One region of the Rhizobium sp. BT03 genome, then DNA from elsewhere that is predicted to be linked to it. Evidence: riboswitches for the same ligand, from Rfam matches in the RefSeq annotation. Region 1 holds a riboswitch; each other region holds the start of a gene.

Evidence for each region. Region 1 has a riboswitch for cobalamin ahead of cobU (bifunctional adenosylcobinamide kinase/adenosylcobinamide-phosphate guanylyltransferase). Riboswitches for the same ligand answer to the same signal wherever they lie in the genome.
Region 2: another riboswitch for cobalamin. It lies ahead of QMO80_RS21400 (ABC transporter substrate-binding protein); the one in region 1 lies ahead of cobU (bifunctional adenosylcobinamide kinase/adenosylcobinamide-phosphate guanylyltransferase).
Region 3: another riboswitch for cobalamin. It lies ahead of nrdH (glutaredoxin-like protein NrdH); the one in region 1 lies ahead of cobU (bifunctional adenosylcobinamide kinase/adenosylcobinamide-phosphate guanylyltransferase).

Annotation. Positions count from the first base shown of each region.
Region 1 covers NZ_CP125640.1:47,884-53,299, forward strand. The annotation lists partial or broken gene QMO80_RS00265 (adenylate/guanylate cyclase domain-containing protein) at 1-610, shown strand, start outside; gene QMO80_RS00270 (chloride channel protein) at 615-2,405, opposite strand; cobalamin riboswitch at 2,632-3,029, shown strand; gene cobU (bifunctional adenosylcobinamide kinase/adenosylcobinamide-phosphate guanylyltransferase) at 3,328-3,852, shown strand; gene cobW (cobalamin biosynthesis protein CobW) at 3,857-4,906, shown strand; gene cobN (cobaltochelatase subunit CobN) at 4,911-5,416, shown strand, end outside.
Region 2 covers NZ_CP125640.1:4,407,724-4,413,139, forward strand. The annotation lists gene blh (bifunctional sulfur transferase/dioxygenase Blh) at 1-1,260, shown strand, start outside; cobalamin riboswitch at 1,740-1,996, shown strand; gene QMO80_RS21400 (ABC transporter substrate-binding protein) at 2,170-3,186, shown strand; gene QMO80_RS21405 (iron ABC transporter permease) at 3,183-4,223, shown strand; gene QMO80_RS21410 (ABC transporter ATP-binding protein) at 4,220-4,984, shown strand; gene QMO80_RS21415 (hypothetical protein) at 5,097-5,416, shown strand, end outside.
Region 3 covers NZ_CP125640.1:3,198,360-3,203,775, forward strand. The annotation lists gene QMO80_RS15695 (heavy metal translocating P-type ATPase) at 1-1,432, shown strand, start outside; cobalamin riboswitch at 1,851-2,078, shown strand; gene nrdH (glutaredoxin-like protein NrdH) at 2,339-2,560, shown strand; gene nrdI (class Ib ribonucleoside-diphosphate reductase assembly flavoprotein NrdI) at 2,574-2,990, shown strand; gene nrdE (class 1b ribonucleoside-diphosphate reductase subunit alpha) at 2,969-5,173, shown strand; gene nrdF (class 1b ribonucleoside-diphosphate reductase subunit beta) at 5,373-5,416, shown strand, end outside.

The DNA of each region.
Region 1 (5,416 bases):
GAGTGCACGCATTCTTGCGGGCGATATCCAGAGGGGAACGGGAGGCGCCATCAATGCTGCGATCCTGCTTGCCGACCTCAGAAACTTCACGGCGCTGACCGAGGTTTACCAGCCCGGTGAGATCGCCGGATTTCTGAACGAACATTTCGAGCTGATCGGCCGGCATGTCGAGGAAAGTTCCGGCGAGATTCTCAAATTCATGGGCGACAGCGTGCTGGCGATCTTTCCGACAGACGCCGAGGACCCGCAAAAGTCATGCATGTCCGCGCTGGTTTCCGCACGGAATATTCTGGAAGCGAACAAGGCCTTGAATCATCAGCGGACGGAGAATCGAGGCCCGGATATCGGCGTCGATGTCGTGCTGCATCTCGGCGAGGTGTTCTATGGAAACATCGGCGCGCGCGGCAGGCTTGACTTCACGGTGATCGGCAGCGCCGTCAACGAAGCCTCGCGGCTCGAGAAGCTCTGCGGCACGCTCGGGCACCATCTCCTGATGTCGGAGAGTTTCGCCGTCACCTGCGCGGTTGAGAGCGAATGTCTGGGATCCTTCGAATTGCGCGGTGTTTCTAAGGCGGTCAACGTTTTCAAGCCCGCCGAACCTCGTTCCTAGCGGTTCAGATCTCGCCCGAGACCTCACGGCGGCGGCGGTCGAGTTCTTCGCTGTAGCGGCGCAGCGTATAACTTTCGCTGAGCTGGCCGATCACCTTGCGTTCGATCAGGTTGTTTACGACGGCCAGTGCTTCGCTTTCACTCTTGTCGAAGATCGCCGCCGCCTGCCTGGCATTCATCTGCGGCTGCAGGAAATCATTGCGGTAGTGGATGAAATCGGCAAGCGTCTTGCCCTCGTCTTGGGCGTCGGTCGGGTTGGCGTAGATCTCCGGCACCAGCACGAGGCCGGCATATTTGTCGCTCTCCTCGACGAGGATGACACGCTGGGTCGAGCCGATCGGGAAGGCCTGCTTGAATTCCTCCAGCGAGATGCCCGCCTTGGCCGTCTTGACGTCGGCGCGCATCAGCTTGTCCACCGTCAGGTTGCGGATCCAGCCGACGTCATGGGCGCTGCGGATGCTTTCGCCGCGCAGATGGAAGCGCCATGTGGCGAAGGAGTAGCCGAAGGTCGAGCGCACGACGAGCGAAGAGGTGATGACGGCGGCGAGCACCAGCGCGGTGATCGGGAAATCGCCGGTGATTTCGAGCGCCAGGAACGTCATCGTCAGCGGCCCGCCGATGACGGCGACGGCAAGCGAACTCATGCCGACGACGGCATAGATGACGGGCGTTAGCGTCGCATCGGCAAAATAGGGGCCGCAATAGGCGAAGAGCTTGCCGAGCAGGGCGCCCATGAACAGCGACGCGAAGAACAGGCCGCCCCTGAAGCCGGAGCCGATCGAGATCGCGGAAGCCAAGGATTTCAACAGAAAGAGGCCGATCAGCGCCGGGATGGCCACGTCGCGGGAAAGGTTGAGATGCAGCGCGCCGTGGCCGGCCGAAAGCACCTGCGGCGAGATCATCGCCAGCAGCCCGACAATGATGCCGCCGAGTGCGGGGCGGAAGGGCGGGGCGATCGAGCTCTTGCGCGCGAGTTCCTCGACGAAGGAGACGCCCTGCATGATCAGGATGCCGACGCCGGCGCAGAAGACGCCGAGCAGTATTGCCGGGATATAATCGGCCGGCATGACAGCGCCGAAGCTGCCGATATCGATGGTGAAATCGCCGTCGGTGAGCAGCCTTGCGATCAGGGTGGAAACGAGGGCCGAGACGACCACGGGGGTCAGCGACACGATCGTATAGGTGCCGATGATCAGCTCGAAGGCATAGAAGGCGCCGGTCAGCGGCGCGTTGAAGGCGGCGGCGATGGCGCCGGCTGCGCCGCAGCCGACGAGGATACGCAGATCCGAGCGGCGAAGCTGCAGCTTCAGGCCGAATTTCGAGGCGAGGCCGGCGGCAAGCTGGGTATAGCCGGCCTCCAGGCCGACGGAGGCGCCGAAGCCGTTGGAGATCAGGTTCTGCACGGCGACGATGATGCTGTCGGTCAAGGACAGGCGGCCGCCATGCAGCGCATTGGCCTCGATCGGGTCGACCATCGGCTTCTTGCGGCGTTTGGCCAACACGAAGAGAAGCAGACCGAGCAAGATGCCGCCGATGACGGGGGCGGTCAGCAGCAGCAGCTTGTCGTCGATCACAGACGAGCTCAGCCTTTCGCTGTCTGGTATGCCGAAGACCAGCTGATGCAGTTCATTGGAGACGAAGCTCATGCCGGTGACGGCAAGCCCGGAGGTGATGCCGACGACGGCGCCCGCCAGCGACAGGCCGACTTCGCTGCGTCGCGTCAGCGCCCGCAGCCGCCCCGGATCGAAGAAAACTCGCAGCGCCCGGAACCGGCGCCGATCCAATTTCATAAGCATGGCAAGACAACTAGGCAGGAAGAGGCCCGGTCAAGGGCGATGGCGCAGACCGCTTGCGATGTAATTGCGGCGAAAAGCTGGCGCGACGATCAAATATTTATGACGTAAGTATCTGATAAATGACGATGTTTTAGGTAGAGTAAGTCGTCTTGCGAGCGTTGCGTCGCCTGGCTGGCCATTCCCGGCCATATCGGCCGGTTGACTTCACCCCTGAGCTTGCCTAACCATCTTTGGAATAACGGATGGTTCCGGATCGGTGTTACGCCTTTCCGGATGAAAAGGGAATGTGACGGGGCGGACCCACACCGGGCGCCTTCATCACAGCCGACCCCGCGACTGTAGAGCGGTCAGGGTCTTCCATCCGGCATCCAGCTCTTCCGGCCGACAGTCTGCAATGGTGCAGGCGGGCGGGACGGGCGACATGCCGGAAAAGCCACTGGACATGCATGGTGATCAACCGGGGTCGGACGCCTCTATTTCTACGAATCGTCCACCTCTTCACCGATGCAGCCGGGAAGGCGAGGCAGATCCGCTGGCACGATCATGGGCGACCGGATTCCGGTCCGCCCCGATCGCGGCCGACAACCGCGAGCCAGGAGACCTGCCATTCGTGCCGGGCGAGAAGCCCAACCCTGGGCAAGAGACCCACTGCCAGCACGGAGGTTGTTTTGGCTGAACGAATGAATTCGGCGCGGCTTGGTGCTGTGCGTATGGATTTCCCCTTCTCCCTCGCGGGGAGAAGGTGGCCCGAAGGGTCGGATGCGGGGGCCGCACGGCGCCTCCGTCATTTTGCCCTTCGCTTGTGCTCAGTGCATTCGCGGCTTCGCCGCTCACCCCCTCAACCGCCTGCCGGCACCTTCTCCCCGCGGGGGAGAAGAGGGATGTGGCACCGCCGCGCCCTCTCTAGCGGGAGCGCTTGCGTATGACGATCGCTTCCACCAACACCACCTTTATCCTCGGCGGCGCACGCTCCGGCAAATCCCGCTTTGCCGAATCTCTTGTCGTGCCGACCGGCCTCGATCGTCACTACCTCGCGACCGGCCGGGCGTGGGACGAGGAAATGCAGGCGCGCATCGCCCAGCACCGGGCCGATCGCGGTCCGTCCTGGACCACGCATGAGGAGCCGCTCGATCTTGTCGGCAAGCTCGCCGCCATCGACGGCGAGGGCCGTGTGGTGCTGATCGACTGCCTGACGCTCTGGGTCACCAATCTGATGATGGAGGAGCGGGATATGACCGCGGAGTTTACGGCGCTCGCTGATTTCCTGCCTGACGCGAAGGCGCGGCTCGTTTTCGTTTCCAACGAGGTCGGCCTCGGCATCGTGCCCGACAATCGCATGGCGCGGGATTTTCGCGATCATGCCGGCCGTCTCCACCAGATGATCGCGGCGAAGGCCGCCGAAGTCTATTTCATCGCGGCAGGCCTGCCGCTGAAAATGAAGGGTTAAATCCATGAACCAGCAGAAGATTCCCGCAACCGTCATCACCGGCTTCCTCGGCGCCGGCAAGACGACGATGATCCGCAACCTGCTCACAAACGCGGGCGGCAAGAAGATCGCGCTCATCATCAACGAATTCGGCGATCTCGGCGTCGACGGCGATGTGCTGAAGGGCTGCGGCGCGGAGAATTGCACTGAGGACGACATCATCGAGCTGACCAATGGCTGCATCTGCTGCACGGTCGCCGACGACTTCATTCCGACGATGACGAAGCTGCTGGAGCGCGACCAGCGCCCCGACCATATCGTCATCGAAACCTCGGGCCTTGCTTTGCCGCAGCCGCTGGTCGCGGCTTTCAACTGGCCTGACATTCGCACTCAGGTGACCGTCGACGGTGTCGTCACCGTAGTCGACAGCGCCGCAGTTGCCGCCGGCCGTTTCGCCGACGATCACGATGCTGTCGAGGCGGCGCGCAGTGAGGATGAATCGCTCGATCACGAGAGCCCGATCGAAGAGCTGTTCGAGGATCAGCTGACCTGCGCCGATCTGATCGTGCTCAATAAGACCGACCTGATCGATGGGGCTGGTCTTATCAGGGTGCGCGACGAGGTCGCCTCTCGCACAGTGCGCAAGCCTGCGATGATCGAGGCGAGGAATGGCGAGGTGCCGGCCGGCATCCTGCTCGGTCTCGGAATCGGCACGGAGGACGATATCGCCAACCGCAAGTCGCACCACGAGCTTGAGCATGAGGACGGTGTGGCGCACGATCACGACGAATTCGACAGCTTCGTCGTGGACCTCGGAGCGGTCGCCGATATTGCCGGCTTCGTTGAAAAGCTGAAGGCGATCATATCAGCCCATGACGTGCTGCGCCTCAAGGGCTTCGTCGACGTTTCGGGCAAGCCGATGCGCCTGCAGCTTCAGGCCGTCGGCAGCCGCATCGACCACTATTTCGACCGCGCCTGGACGCCTGGTGAAAAGCGCGCCACGCGTCTGGTCGTCATCGGCCTTCATGAGATGGATCAGGGCGCGGTGAGGGCGGCGATCGAGGCGCTGGCGTAACCCCATGCATCTGCTTCTGGCCCAACAGGGAACGATCAGCGACGGCGATGAGGCGATCGACCTCGGGCAGACGCCGGGCGATATCCTGTTCCTGTCGGCGGCCGACAGCGAGCTTGCGGCGATCGCGGCCGCCCATCAAGCGCGTGGTGGACCGCATTCGCTGCGGCTCGCCAGCCTGATGAGCCTCAAGCATCCGATGTCGATCGATACCTATGTCGAACGCACGGCGCGGCACGCCAGGCTCATCATCGTCCGTGCGCTCGGCGGCGCCAGCTATTTCCGCTATGCGCTGGAGGCGCTGCATGCTTGTGCGGCCCGCAATGGCATGCTGATTGCGGTGCTGCCGGGTGATGCCAGGCCGGATGCAGGGCTGGCGCCCTTCTCGAACATCGCAGCCGACGATCTCGATGGGCTCTGGGCCTATCTGATCGAGGGCGGCGATGCCAATACGCGCGCCTTTCTCGATTATGCTGCGGCAATGCTATCCGGTGCGGAGAAGCCGGCGCCGGC
Region 2 (5,416 bases), 140 kb from region 1:
GAGCTGATATCGGTGGCGGGGCAGCCCGATGCCGCCGGTTTTGCCGCTTTTGCAGCAGACGGCTTTACCGCCGTCATCAATGACCGGCCGGATGGCGAGGAGCCGGGGCAGCCCGGCAATGCGGCGGAAAAGGCGTCCGCTGCCGCCGCGGGGCTCGCCTACAGCTTCGTGCCCGTGAAAGGGGCCGAGATCACCGAGGCCGATATCCGCGCCTTCCAGATGGCGATGACGCAGGCGAAGGGGCCGGTCGTCGCTCACTGCAAGAGCGGCACGCGGGCGCTGACGCTCTATGCGCTGGGAGAGGTGCTCGACGGGCGCATGCAGCCCGGGGAAGTCGAGGCCTTTGGTCAAAACCTCGGCTTCGATCTTGCCGGCGCGCGCCGCTGGCTGGAAAAACGGGCGGGGCAGGCGGCTGGTGTGACGGCCTTCTTCGAGCCCCGCACCTGCAGTGTGCAATATGTCGTTGCCGACTCGGTGACGAAACGCTGCGCCATCATCGACCCGGTGCTCGATTTCGACGAGATGTCGGGTGCGACGGGGACGGCCAATGCCGACGCCATCCTCGCTCATATCGACAGCGAGGGGCTGACGGTCGCGTGGATCCTCGACACGCATCCGCATGCCGATCATTTCTCCGCCGCGCACTACCTCAAAGGAAAGACCGGCGCGCCGACCGCGATCGGCGCCCATGTCACCGACGTGCAGGTGCTCTGGAAGGAAATCTACAACTGGCAGGCACTCGAAACCGACGGCTCGCAATGGGATCGGCTGTTTGCCGATGGCGACACCTTCGAGATCGGCGAGCTTAAAGCCCGCGTGATGTTCTCGCCCGGCCATACCCTTGCCTCGGTGACCTATGTCATTGGCGACGCAGCCTTCGTGCACGATACCGTGTTCACGCCGGATTCCGGCACGGCGCGCACGGATTTTCCCGGCGGCAGCGCCAGCGACCTCTGGCACTCGATCCAGGCCATCCTGTCGCTGCCCGAGGAGACCCGGCTCTTTTCCGGCCACGACTATCAGCCTGGCGGCCGTCACCCGCGCTGGGAAAGCACGGTAGCCGCCCAGAAAAGCGGTAATCCGCATATATCAGGCATTGACGAGGCCGGCTTCGTGGCGCTCCGCAAGGCGCGCGACCGTACGCTGCCGAAACCGAAGCTGATGCTGCACGCGCTGCAGGTGAATATTCGGGGAGGCAGATTGCCCGAGCCGGAGGGAAATGGGCGGCGATATCTGAAGATCCCGCTGGATGCCTTGTAGGAACGCAGGGAGCAGCGTTGCGGCGCGTGCTTCGAGGCTTCGCCGTACGGGCTGCGCACCTCAGCATGAGGGAGGTCGGAGGGTGCCGCACCCACGACAGCGGGAACGGGAGGATCTTCTGTCGACGCTCAAAAGAGCCTCATCTTGAGGTGCGGAAGCCGAAGGCTGAAGCCTCGAAAGACGAGGCGGGTGCTCCATTCGCAGAGCAGGATGCGTTTTTAGCAAGGAGCACCGTTGCGGCGTGCTTCGAGGCTTCGCCCTCTCGGGCTGCGCACCTCAGCATGAGGGAGGTTGGCGGATGCCGCGCCTACGACAGCGGGAATGGGAGGATGCTGCGCCGACGCTTAAGAGAGCCTCATCCTGAGGGGATGAAGGATGCCGGCATTATACCGGCCAACAGCGCTCCGACGATCCGTCTCCATTTTTCGCCCACCCAAACCTAATCCTCCGCAATAGTTGTTGACGTCGCCCGGGCCGGCGACGTAACTGAGGGCGATGGTTCCCTGAAGATGACTCCAAGGGGATTAATAGGGAACACGGTGAGGACGACCCAGTAGGGACCGAGACCGTGGCTGCCCCCGCAACTGTAAGCGGATTGTCGATCATCTCAGCTGTGGCCAGCGACCGGCCATCTCTGAAGGGCTTATGGCCTCGCCACTGCGATATAGCGCGGGAAGGCGGATGAGACGACGGATATCCGCAAGCCAGGAGACCTGCCGTCAATCACGATCCAATCAACCGGGCGGGGATGCCCGGACAAGGAACAGACATGATTGACTTTCTGAACCTTCGCCGAATTCCGGCATGCATCCGTCTCGATTGGGCCTCCTGCGGTTAGCGCACGTCTCAGCGTGCCCTCGGCCGCCTGTGCGGCATAACCGTGCTTTTTCCCTTCAATCGAGGTTTTTCATGCGCCAGATTTTCGCCACCATGACATGTGCCTTCGGGCTGATCGGCTTTGCGGCACCGAGCCTTGCCGCCACCCAATATCCTTTGACCATCACCAATTGCCGTGAGCAGGTGACGTTCCAGAAGGCGCCGTCGAAGATCGTTTCGATCGGCCAGGGCATGACCGAAATTCTCTTCTCGCTCGGCGTTGCCGACAAAATCACAGGCACGGCCGTTTGGGTGGGTCCCGTGCTGCCGCAATATGCCGAGGCCAACAGCAAGATAAAGCGTCTCGCCGACAACGATCCGAGCTTCGAATCCGTCGTCGGGCAAGAGCCCGACCTTGTGGCGGCCGAGTTCGAATGGCATGTCGGCGCGCAGGGCTCCGTCGGCAAGCGGGAGCAGTTCGAGGATCTCGGCATCAACACCTATCTTTCGCCGGCCGATTGTTTCGCCAAGGTCAATACCGATGGCGGCGACGGCGTGCGCAAGGAGCTGTTCACGATGGAGCTGATCTATCGTGAAATCGCCGAACTCTCTGAAATTTTCGACGTGAAGGAGCGCGGCGATACGCTGATCGCTGAATTGAAGAAGCGCGAGGCCGATGCGGTGGCTTCGATATCGGGCGCAGCGGGCAAGAACCTGCCCGTCGTCTTCTGGTTCTCCAGCAAGGAGGTCAATGGCGACGCCTTCATTGCCGGCAAGAACGGCGCGCCGGCTTATATCCTGAAGGCGATCGGCGCCAGGAATGTCGTTACCACCGAGGAGGAATGGCCGCTGGTCGGCTGGGAAACCATTTCCGAGGCGAACCCCGCCGTCATCGTTCTCGCCACCATGGACCGGCGCCGCTACGCCGCCGACGATCCCGAGGTGAAGATCGATTTCCTTAGGAAGGATCCCGTCACCAAGGAGCTGGACGCGGTGAAGAACGGGCGTTTCGTGATGATGGACGCGCAATCGATGAACCCGACGATCCGCACCATCGACGGCATCGAGACGCTGGCGAAGGGCATCAAGTCCTTCGGCCTGACCCAGTGACGGCAGCATCGGCCAGAGAGCCGGGATGGTGGGCGCTTGCCGCGCTCACCATTGCCGCCTTCCTTCTTCTCGGGCTGATGATCAGCCTTGCCGTTTCGATCGGTGAGATCGCCATTCCGCTGGCGACCACGGCGGAGGCGGTGTCGAACCGGCTGTTCGGCACGGATTTCGAGCTCAGCCGCATCCATCAGGGCATCGTCTGGGATTATCGCCTCAGCCGGGCGCTGGTCGCGGCGAGCGCCGGCGCCTCGCTGTCGCTTTCCGGCGCCATCCTGCAGGCGCTGCTGCGCAATCCGCTGGCCGAACCCTATGTGCTCGGCATTTCGGCCGGGGCTTCGACCGGGGCGGTCTCGGTGATGATCCTCGGCTTCGGCTATGGCGTTCTCGGGCTTTCGGGCGGTGCCTTTCTCGGCGCGGTCGTCGCTTTCCTGCTGGTCGGCTTCCTCGCCACGGGGGCGGGCGGAACGGGCGAGCGCATCATTCTCTGCGGCGTGGCCGGTTCGCAGCTCTTCAATGCGCTCACCTCCTATATCGTCACGACCTCGGCCAATGCCGAGCAGGCGCGGGGCGTGCTGTTCTGGCTGCTGGGTTCGCTCAGCGGCGTGCGCTGGCCGGATGTCTATCTCTCGGTGCCGATCGCGCTTGCCGGTTTCCTCGTCTGCATGGCCCATGTCCGGGCGCTCGACGCCTTCGCCTTCGGCACGGATGCGGCCGCCTCGCTGGGCATTGCTGTCCGCCGCGTCCAGATCCTGCTCTTTGCCCTGACGGCGGCGATGACGGCGAGCGTCGTCAGCATGGTGGGTTCGATCGGCTTCGTCGGTCTCGTCATCCCGCATGCCGCCCGCTTCCTCGTCGGGCCGGGGCATCGGCGGCTGCTGCCGGCAACGGCGCTCGGCGGCGCGATCTACATGGTCGGCGCCGATATCGTCTCGCGCATCATCATCCCGCAGCAGGTGCTGCCGATCGGCGTCGTCACCGCGCTCTTCGGCGCGCCGGCCTTCGCGGTCATCCTTTATCGTGTGCGGAGGAGCGCATGAGCATTTCCATCGACGCGGTGAGTTTTGCCGCCGGCGACACGGTCATCGTCAACGGCGTCAGCCTGACGGTCGAAAAGGGCAAGGTGCTCGGCCTGCTCGGGCCGAACGGCTCCGGCAAATCGAGCCTGCTCAGGCTGATCTGCCGGCTGCGCAAGGTCCGCAGCGGTGTCATCCGGCTGGGCGAAGACGATATCGCTTCGCTGTCGCGCGCAGCCCTTGCGCGGCGCATCGCCTTCGTCGAGCAGCAGTCGACGACCGAGACGCAGCTGACGGTGCGCGACGTGGTGCGGCTCGGCCGCACGCCCCATCGCGGGCTGCTCTCGCCCTGGGGCGCTGAGGACGATGCCGCGGTCGACGAGGCCTTGTTGCGGGTCGCCATGGGGGAGCGGGCGGGCCAGCTCTGGCAGACGCTGTCGGGCGGTGAGCGCCAGCGTGTCCATATTGCGCGCTCGCTGGCGCAGGCGCCGGGTGAGCTGCTGCTCGACGAGCCGACCAATCATCTCGATATCCAGCACCAGCTCGACATCCTCCGGCTGATCTCCAAGCTCGGCATCACCTGCATCGTGGCGCTGCACGACCTTAACCTGGCGGCAATGTTCTGCGACAGCCTGGCGGTGCTTCAGAAGGGCGAGGTCGTCGCCTCGGGCGCGCCGGAGGATGTGCTGACGGAGGATATGATCGGCCGGGTTTTCGGCGTTCGCGCCCATGTCCAGAAATCGGCCGTGCATGGACGGCATCATATCCAATACGTCCTGGATTGAGGAACGGCCGGGACGTTCGATCTCAACACGGAGATGTGGCCTGACTGGCCTTTTTCCCGGGCTGGCGTATGATTTCCGAGGGCGCTTGCGCCCGGTCGAACGGAGTTTCGAGATGCTCGAACGAAATCAGTTTCCCCTGCGCCCCGTCGTCCCCGGCTTCGCCGTCGCCTGGGTCGCCATCATTTCAGGCGCGAGCGTCGCTCTCAGCCTGATTTTTGCCTGCGTCACGCCCTTCGTGGCCTTGGCGGCGGTATCGGCGGTCATTCTTCCCCGGCAGATGGCGGTGACGGCGGTTCTGCTGGCCTGGCTCGCCAACCAGATGGTCGGATATCTCGTGCTCGGCTATCCCCAGACTTGGGACAGCTATGCCTGGGGTCTGGCGATCGGTATTGCCGCATTCTCCTCCCTGGCGGCAGCGCTCGGCGTGCTTCG
Region 3 (5,416 bases), 1.3 Mb from region 1:
GGTGCGTCCGGGCGACCGCATCTCGGCTGATGGCATCATCGTCTCGGGCGAGAGCGCGATCGACGAGGCGCCGGTGACGGGCGAGAGCACGCCGGTGCGCAAGGGCGTCGATGCCGTCGTCTTTGCCGGAACGGTGAATGGCGATGCGGTGCTCAGGGTTCGCGTCACCGCGGCCGCTGCCGACAATACCATCGCCCGCGTCGTCAAGCTGGTGGAAGAGGCACAGGAATCGAAGGCGCCGACGGAACGCTTCATCGACCGCTTTTCGCGCTATTACACGCCCGGCGTGGTGGTGGTCGCCGCACTCGTCGCGGTCGTTCCGCCGCTCTTCCTTGCCGGCGCGTGGGACGAATGGATCTACAAGGGCCTTGCCATCCTGCTGATCGGCTGCCCCTGCGCGCTCGTCATCTCGACGCCGGCGGCGATCGCCGCCTCGCTGTCCGCAGGCGCGCGGCGCGGGCTGCTGATGAAGGGCGGCGCGGTGCTGGAAAGCCTCGGCAAGGTGACGATGGTCGCCTTCGACAAGACGGGCACGCTGACGGAAGGCAAGCCTCAAGTGACCGATATCGTTGCCTTCGGATTGAGTGAGGCGCAGATCTTGTCGCGCGCGGCAGTGCTGGAGCAAGGCTCCAGCCACCCCTTGGCGCTGGCGATCCTCAAACGCGCCAAGGCTGACGGCGTCCCCATGCCGCCGGCTTTCGAACTGAAAGCGCTGCCGGGCAAGGGTGTCAGCGGCAAAGTCGGCGGCGAGACTCTCGATTTGCTGTCGTCGTCCGCTGCCCGCGAACGCGGGGCCCTCGACGGCGACAAGGATGCACGCATCACTGTTCTGAATGACGAGGGCAAGAGCGTGTCGGTGCTGCTCGTCAATGGCGCGGCAGCCGGCCTGATCGCCATGCGCGACGAGCCGCGCGAGGATGCCGAAGCCGGGCTCTCGGCGCTTAAATCGGCCGGTATCAAGGCGATGATGCTGACGGGCGACAACAAGCGGACGGCGGCAGCCGTTGCCGGCATGCTCGGCATCGACTGGCGCGGCGAGATGATGCCCGAGGACAAACAGCGGGTTGTCGGCGAATTGAAGCGCCAGGGCTTCGTCGTCGCCAAGGTCGGCGACGGCATCAACGACGCTCCGGCGCTGGCCGCCGCCGACATCGGCATCGCCATGGGCGGCGGCACCGATGTGGCGCTGGAGACGGCCGATGCCGCCGTGCTGCACGGGCGCGTCGGCGACGTGGCGCGGATGATCGCGCTGTCGCAGCGGACGACGCGCAATATCCTGGAGAATATCACCATCGCGCTCGGGCTGAAGGCGGTGTTCCTGGTCACGACCATCGCCGGCATCACCGGGCTCTGGCCGGCGATTCTGGCCGATACCGGCGCCACGGTGCTGGTGACGATCAATGCCCTCCGGCTGCTTCGCGTAAAGGGATGAATGTTTTTCCGGTGGCGGCGTGAAGACTGCTGCCGGTTCGGGCCTGATCGAGAATTGAAAATAGCGGAGCCGATCCTCAGTCAGGCGGGCTCTCGGTTTGCCGACAAAGTCTCCTCCGTCATGCTCGGCCTTGTGCCGAGCATCTAACCACGGCAATTTCCTGACAGGAAAACGTTTATTTTCAAATACTTAATTGACCGTGTGTAGATCCTCGGCACAAGGCCGAGGATGACGTCACGGGTTTTGCCGTGGTTTGTCAGCAGCCTGAGCCGACCAGGCTGGCCTACTCATCACGGCCTTCTCCGCAGTTCGTTTTGTTTAAGCCTTTATTATCCATGTTTTCACAGGAACGCAGCGATTTCAAACCTGTCGTAACGCAAGGCGAAAACCATCCGTTGACATGATTTTTGATTGGCATACTATATATAGTGTTCAAGGTTCCTTCGATTCGTGAGGATCGCGGGCTAAGACGGGAATACGGTGCGTTCCACCATGAGGGCGGGACAAGGCCGGAGCTGCCCCCGCAACTGTAAGCGGCGAGCAACTGTCCGATTTCAGGTCACTGAGGCATGATGCCTTGGGAAGGCTGGGGGCAGGGTGCTTCGACCCGCAAGCCAGGAGACCTGCCTTGAACGAGATGTCCACGGGCGGGGTGTCCGGAAGGTCGCGTGCATGAAGCGGAATGATCCGCGCCTGCTGCGCTGCCCCGAACGTCCGCATGAGCACTTCGGGGTTGAAGTCATGTCGAGAATATCCAGGCCGCCGCCCGCGCAAATCCCGAGAGGGACCATATCGGGCGTTTAAGACGCCAACTTTGCCAGATCATTATCAAACGTTGCCCCGGACGCCGCAAAGCGCCCGATCCCAGTTCTGCGTCCTGAATTCATTGAGATCACGAGGAAGATGATGAGCGTTACCGTCTACAGCAAACCCGCCTGCGTCCAATGCACCGCCACCTATCGCGCCCTCGACCGCCTGGGCGTCGATTATGACATCGTCGATATCTCCGAAGATGCCGAGGCGCTCGATCGTGTGCGCGGCATGGGCTACATGCAGGTTCCCGTCGTCGTTGCCGGCGAGCAGCATTGGGCGGGGTTCCGCCCCGATATGATCAGCGCGCTCTCCTGACCGAGGAAAGGCGATGGGGCTGATCGTTTATTATTCCAGCCGATCCGAGAATACCCATCGCTTCGTCGCCAGGCTCGGACTGCGCGCGGCGCGTATTCCGGCGGGCGGTGCGGATGCGTTCCATATCCGCGAACCTTTCGTGCTCGTCGTGCCGACCTATAGCGGCGACGGCGGCCCAGGGATCGTAAAGGGCGCCGTTCCCAAGCAGGTGATCCGTTTCTTGAACGATGCGGAGAACCGAGGACACATTCGCGGCGTGATTGCCGCGGGCAACAGCAATTTCGGCGAGACATACGGGCTCGCCGGCGACGTGATCTCGCAGAAATGCCGGGTGCCTTACCTCTACAGGTTCGAGCTCATGGGCACGGAGGAGGATGTCGCCAACGTCAAACACGGAATGGAACGATTTTGGACACGGGAACACCTCTGACGCGGGATGCGGGCGCAAAACCGCATAACACTTTTGCTCATCCCGCCGGCGAACGCCCTTTGAAAGCGGCGGAAACGCTCGACTATCACGCGCTGAACGCCATGCTGAACCTCTATGACGATGAGGGCAGGATCCAGCTCGACAAGGACCGGATGGCGGCGAAGCAGTATTTTCTGCAGCATGTGAACCAGAACACGGTGTTCTTTCACAATCTCCGCGAAAAGCTCGATTATCTCGTCACCGAGGGCTATTACGAGCAGGAGGTTCTCGACCAATATTCCTTCAATTTCGTGCGCGACCTGTTCGACCAGGCCTATGCCAGGAAATTCCGGTTCCCGACTTTCCTCGGCGCCTTCAAATATTACACCAGCTATACGCTGAAGACCTTCGACGGAAAGCGCTATCTCGAGCGCTACGAGGATCGAATCTGCATGGTGGCGCTGACCTTGGCGCGCGGCGACGAGGCCCTTGCCCGCGACATGGTCGACGAGATTATTTCCGGCCGTTTTCAGCCGGCGACGCCGACTTTCCTCAACGCCGGCAAGAAACAGCGCGGCGAACTCGTCTCCTGCTTCCTGCTGCGGGTCGAGGACAATATGGAATCGATCGGCCGCTCGATCAATTCTGCGCTGCAGCTGTCGAAGCGCGGCGGCGGCGTGGCGCTGTCGCTGACGAACATCCGTGAGGCCGGCGCGCCGATCAAGCAGATCGAGAACCAGTCATCGGGCATCATCCCGGTCATGAAGCTGCTCGAAGACAGCTTCTCCTATGCCAACCAGCTCGGGGCCCGCCAAGGTGCGGGTGCTGTCTATCTCAACGCCCATCACCCCGACATCATGCGTTTCCTCGATACCAAGCGCGAAAATGCCGACGAGAAGATCCGTATCAAGACGCTGTCGCTGGGCGTCGTCGTGCCCGACATTACCTTCGAACTCGCGAGGAACAATGAGGACATGTATCTGTTCTCGCCCTATGACGTGGAGCGGGTCTACGGCGTGCCCTTCACCGAAATTTCGGTGACGGAAAAATATCGGGAGATGGTGGCGGACGCGCGCATCTCGAAGAAGAAGATCAAGGCGCGTGAATTCTTCCAGGTGCTCGCCGAGATCCAGTTCGAGAGCGGTTATCCCTACATCATGTTCGAGGACACGGTGAACCGGGCAAACCCGGTTGCGGGTCGCATCTCCATGAGCAATCTCTGCTCGGAGATTTTGCAGGTCAGCGAGGCGAGCGAATACAACGACGACCTCTCCTACAAGCATCTCGGCAAGGATATTTCCTGCAATCTCGGCTCGCTGAATATCGCCGCGGCCATGGATTCCGCCGATTTCGGCAAGACGATCGAGACCTCGATCCGGGCGCTGACGGCGGTCTCCGACATGAGCCATATCGCCTCGGTGCCCTCGATCGAGAAAGGCAATGACGAAAGCCATGCGATCGGCCTCGGCCAGATGAACCTGCACGGCTATCTCGCCCGCGAACACATCTTCTACGGCTCTAGGGAAGGCGTCGATTTCACCAACATCTATTTCTATACGGTGACTTATCACGCGATCCGCGCCTCGAACCTTCTGGCGGTCGAACGCGGCACGAGCTTCAAGGGGTTCGAGAACTCCAAATATGCCTCCGGCGAATATTTCGACAAATATACCGAGCAGGAATGGAAGCCGGCGACGGAGAAGGTGCAGGCGCTGTTCGACGATGCCGGCATCCCTGTTCCGACACAGGAGGATTGGGCGGCGTTGAAGACGGCTGTCATGACCTCCGGCCTGTATAACCAGAACCTGCAGGCTGTACCGCCGACGGGCTCGATCTCCTACATCAACCACTCGACTTCCTCGATCCATCCGATCGTCTCGAAAATCGAAATCCGCAAGGAAGGCAAGATCGGCCGCGTCTATTATCCGGCGCCGTTCATGACCAACGACAATCTCGATTATTATCAGGACGCCTACGAGATCGGGCCGGAGAAGATCATCGATACCTATGCGGCGGCGACCCAGCATGTCGACCAGGGCCTGTCGCTGACCCTGTTCTTCCGTGACACGGCGACGACGCGCGACATCAACAAGGCGCAGATCTACGCCTGGAGGAAGGGTATCAAGACGATCTACTACATCCGGCTTCGCCAGATGGCGCTTTCCGGCACCGAGGTGCAGGGGTGTGTGTCTTGTACGCTTTGAGTTGATTTCGCTCCGGACTGCAAGATGCCCCTCACCCTAACCCTCTCCCCGTAAAAACGGGGAGAGGGGACGTGCCCTGCGAGAGGTTGTGGGGAACGGAGAGCTTGCGGCTTGCTCCCTTCGCCCCGCAAGCGGGGAGAAGGTGCCGGCAAGCGGATGAGGGGCAAACCCAGGCAAATTCCTCAAGAGGGACCACCCAATGAACATGCAATTAAAACCCGTTTCCCGCGTGCGCGCCATCAA